Regions from separate parts of the Bradyrhizobium lupini genome, predicted to be linked through region 1. Evidence: riboswitches for the same ligand, from Rfam matches in the RefSeq annotation. Region 1 holds a riboswitch; the other holds the start of a gene.

Region 1 (2,198 bases):
CTCCGCGGCGTAATCGGGCGGCACCTGCACCGCCTCTTTCGACGCGAGGATATAGAACTCGCCGGGATCGAGGATCAGGCTGCCGTCGGGACGGGCCGAGATCGGCTCCCAGAAGTCCTCGACGGAATAGCCGGCGCGGCGATCGACGTCGATGACGCCGGTGTGGCGCTTGGCGCGGTAGCCGACGAAGCCGCCGCTCTTCTCGCCGGAGAGATCAACAGAGACGGCGACGCCGCCGGTGAGGTCGGCATCGTCGATATCGACGAGACGCTCGGTCGCGTGCAGCGCCTCGAGGTCCTCGATGTTGAGGATGGCATCGCCGGTGCGGAAGCGCACCTGGCTCAGGCGCGAGCCCTCGCTGACCAGCACCGGAAACGTCTTCGGGCTGATCTCGGCATAGAGCGGGCCGTGATAGCCGGCACCGATCATGTCGAAGCGGCGGGTGCCGTCGGCGATCACGCGGGTGAAGACGTCGAGCCGGCCGGTCGAGCTCTTCGGGTTGGCGGCCGCGACGATTTCCGGCGGCAGCGCGAGGCTTTCAAGCAGCGGCACGATGTAGACGCAGTTGGTCTCCAGCACCGCGCCGTCGGCGAGGCTGAACTCGTGCAGCTTCAACTCGTCGATGCGCTCGGCGACCGTGGCGCCGGGACCGGGCAGGAAGCTGGCGCGAACGCGATAGGCGATATCGCCAAGACGCAAATCGAGGCTCGCCGGCTGGATCTGGCTTTCGACGAAGTCGTAAGCGGGCAGGATGAGACCGCCCTGCGCCATCGCCGCGATCATGCGGTCGGGCAGGATACCATTGGCGTCGGCGGCGACCGTGAACGTCAACCCGGGGTCCTCATCAGGGATCAAACACATCCCGACATGCGGGAAATATGAGCGTTTTACGGCTATCCGATGGACGTCTTGACGGAAAGGGCATTGCGGAATATGAGCATGACTTATCCCGTGGTGATTTGAGCCGGCCGGCTTGCAGCCACGTTAAATAAGTCGCTAAACAGGCCGGGGACCTCTGTGATCCCGGCCCGTGGAGATATTCCAGGCCGGTTTTTTTGTGACCATTCTCGATGGTCACTTCAGGAGGTCCTATGTCGAAGTCCCCGGCGCCAACCGCCCACTACCGTCCCGAAACTCGCCTGGTTCATTCCGGCACCTTACGCTCGCAATATGGCGAGACGTCGGAGTCGCTGTTCCTGACCCAGGGCTACGTTTACAACAGCGCCGAGGAGTGCGAGGCGCGATTCAAGGGCGAGGACCCCGGCTTCATCTATTCACGCTACTCCAATCCGACCATCTCGATGTTCGAGCGCCGCATGATCGAGCTCGAAGGCGCCGAAGCGGCACGTTCGGCCGCGACCGGCATGGCCGCGGTGACGACCGCGATCCTGGCGCCGCTCAAGGCCGGCGATCACGTCGTGGCCTCGCGCGCGCTGTTCGGCTCGTGTCTCTACGTCGTGCAGGATTTACTGCCGCGCTACGGCATCGAGACCACGCTGGTCGACGGCCTCGATCTCGACCAGTGGCAGCGCGCCATGAAGCCGAACACCAAGACGTTCTTCCTGGAGAGCCCGACCAATCCGACGCTCGACGTGCTCGACATTCCCGGCATTGCCGAGATCGCGCATAGTGGCGGCGCGCGGCTCGTCGTCGACAACGTGTTCGCCACCCCGATCTGGCAGAGCCCGCTCGCGCTCGGCGCCGACGTCGTGGTCTATTCCGCGACCAAGCACATCGACGGCCAGGGCCGCTGTCTCGGCGGCATCATCCTGTCCTCGGAAGCGTTCATCGCCGAGCACATCCACAATTTCATGCGCCAGACCGGCCCGTCGATCTCGCCGTTCAACGCCTGGGTCCTGCTCAAGGGGCTGGAGACGCTCGCCGTGCGCGTGCGCGCGCAGACCGAGACGGCCGCGCGCATCGCGGACGTGCTGGCGAGCCATCCGAAGATTTCGCGGCTGGTGTTTCCCGGCCGCGCCGATCATCCGCAGGCTGCATTGGTGAAGAAGCAGATGCGCGGCGGCTCGACGCTGGTCGGCCTCGAGGTCAAGGGCGGCAAGCAGGCGGCGTTCCGCGTGCTCAACGAGCTCAAGCTTGCCAAGATCTCGAACAATCTCGGCGACGCCAAGAGCCTCGTCACGCATCCGGCAACGACGACGCATCAGCGCCTCAAGCCGGAGGACCGCGCCGCGCTAGGC
Region 2 (2,198 bases), 1.3 Mb from region 1:
GGCAACGCTTCCTGTACAGACATGACTAGCCGTCCTTAAGCATTATTGGCGGTGAGCCCGCGCGCCTTGCCTGCCGATTGCAGGAAGGCGCGGGAGATATCAAGGAATTCGGGCACGTCGAGCAGGAAGGCGTCGTGACCGCGATCGGTCTCGATTTCGGCGAACGACACCCGCGCGCTCGACGCATTCAGCGCGTGCACCAGCGCGCGCGATTCCGAGGTCGGGAACAGCCAGTCGCTGGTGAAGGAGACCACGCAGAAGCGGGTCTGGATTCCCGCGAACGCCTTCGCCAGCACACCGCCGTGGTCGGCGGCGATGTCGAAATAGTCCATCGCGCGGGTCAGATAGAGATAGGAGTTGGCGTCGAAGCGCTCGACGAAGGACGAGCCCTGGTAGCGCAGATAGGACTCAACCTGGAAGTCGGCGTCGAAAGAGAAAGTCGGCAGCTCGCGGTCCTGCATGCGCCGCCCGAATTTTCGATGCAGCGCGGCGTCGGAGAGATAGGTGATGTGCGCCGCCATCCGGGCGACAGCGAGGCCACGATGCGGATGGATGCCTCGATCGGCATAGCCGCCATGGTGCCAGTCGGGGTCGGCCATCACCGCCTGACGGCCAAGCTCGTGGAACGCGATGTTCTGCGCCGAGTGTCGTGTCGAGCAGGCAATCGCCAGCGCGGAGAACACGCGACTCGGATACGCCGCAGTCCATTGCAGCACTTGCATGCCGCCCATCGAGCCGCCGACGACCGCGAACAGCGTGTCGATGCCGAGCCGGTCGATCAGCATCGCCTGCGCGCGCACCATGTCGGGGATGGTGATGACGGGGAAATCGAGCCCCCAAACCTTGCCGGTCGCGGGATTGATCGAGGCCGGGCCGGTCGAGCCCATGCAGCCGCCGATCACGTTGGAGCAGATGATAAAATATTCGTTGGGATCGAGCGGCCGGCCGGGGCCGACCAAGGTCTCCCACCAGCCGGGCTTGCCGGTGACAGGGTGCACGTTGGCGACGTGCTGGTCGCCGGTCAGCGCATGGCAGATCAGGATCGCGTTGGAGCGATCGGCATTCAGCTCGCCGTAGGTCTGGTAGGCGATCTGGAACGGGCTGAGATCGACCCCGCAGTCGAGCCGCAGCGGCTGCTCCGAGCCGAACTGCGCGACGTGCGAACTCGGATGATCCACCTCGTGCGACCGCTCGTCGGCGGTGATCGCGGGACTCGGAATGGACTGGACGCCAACCATCTGACCATCGACCTCGTTTGCGATCGTAGAAGTGACCGCATTGACATCAGGCCATGAAAAACCCGGCCTGAACGATAGGTTCGGCCGGGATCGAAAGCGTCCCCGGCCTGTTTAGCGAGTTTTTTAACGTGGCTGCAAGCCGGCCGGCTCAAATGACCACGGAACGGGTAAAAACTACCGTCTTGGACGGTTTTCGTCAAGTCACGGCCCGGATCAGCCAAATTCGCCTGTCGCGCCACGGGCGGAAAGGGCCCGATTTCTCTTTGCATTTCTCTTTGCTTTCGCAGCCCCGACTGCCTAATCAGGATATCCATCACAGCGGTGACGGCTCGACTGATCCGCATTGGAACGCCTCTCAGCAGCACCCGTCAGACATGTCCCAACGTCCGCCCGCGCCACCATCACTCCAGGAATTGCGTAAGGAGATCGACGCGATCGACGAAGGCATGCATCGCCTGCTGATGCAACGCGGCGACATCATCGACCGCCTGATCCAGGTGAAGCAGACCCAGGAGGTCGGCTCGGCGTTCCGCCCGGCACGCGAGGCCTCCATGATGCGCGACCTCGTGCAGCGTCATCGCGGCATCCTGCCGCTCGACACGGTCGAGAGCATCTGGCGCGTCATCATCGCGACCTTCACCTATGTCCAGGCCCCGTTCTCGGTCCACGCCGACATCTCGGCGAGCGAGCCGGCTATGCGCGATTCCGCGCGATTCCATTTCGGCTTCACCGTGCCTTACGTCGCGCATTTCAGCGCGCAGGCGGCGGTCGAGGCCGTCGCGAAGTCCAAGGGCGATCTGGCGCTGGTCTCGGCGACCTCGAGCCGCACGCCGTGGTGGCTGTCGCTGGAAGAAGCTGGCGCGCCAAAGATCATCGCGCGGCTGCCCTTCGTCGAGCGCGCCGACCATCCGGCGGCGTTGCCCGTGTTCGCGGTGTCGCGCGTCGCCGACAGCGCGCTGG

What was found. A riboswitch is a leader RNA that binds a small molecule or an ion and turns the genes downstream of it on or off. The one in region 1 is predicted to bind S-adenosylmethionine.
Region 2: it holds a riboswitch for S-adenosylmethionine, as region 1 does, so the genes downstream of both, AB3L03_RS21415 (homoserine O-acetyltransferase) here and AB3L03_RS15395 (O-succinylhomoserine sulfhydrylase) in region 1, are expected to answer to the same signal.

What each region holds. Positions count from the first base shown of each region.
Region 1 is NZ_CP162553.1:3,252,574-3,254,771, forward strand. It holds gene AB3L03_RS15390 (2'-deoxycytidine 5'-triphosphate deaminase) at 1-831, opposite strand, end outside; SAM riboswitch at 942-1,021, shown strand; gene AB3L03_RS15395 (O-succinylhomoserine sulfhydrylase) at 1,092-2,198, shown strand, end outside.
Region 2 is NZ_CP162553.1:4,524,328-4,526,525, reverse strand. It holds gene metW (methionine biosynthesis protein MetW) at 1-23, opposite strand, end outside; gene AB3L03_RS21415 (homoserine O-acetyltransferase) at 36-1,238, opposite strand; SAM riboswitch at 1,329-1,408, opposite strand; gene AB3L03_RS21410 (chorismate mutase) at 1,613-2,198, shown strand, end outside.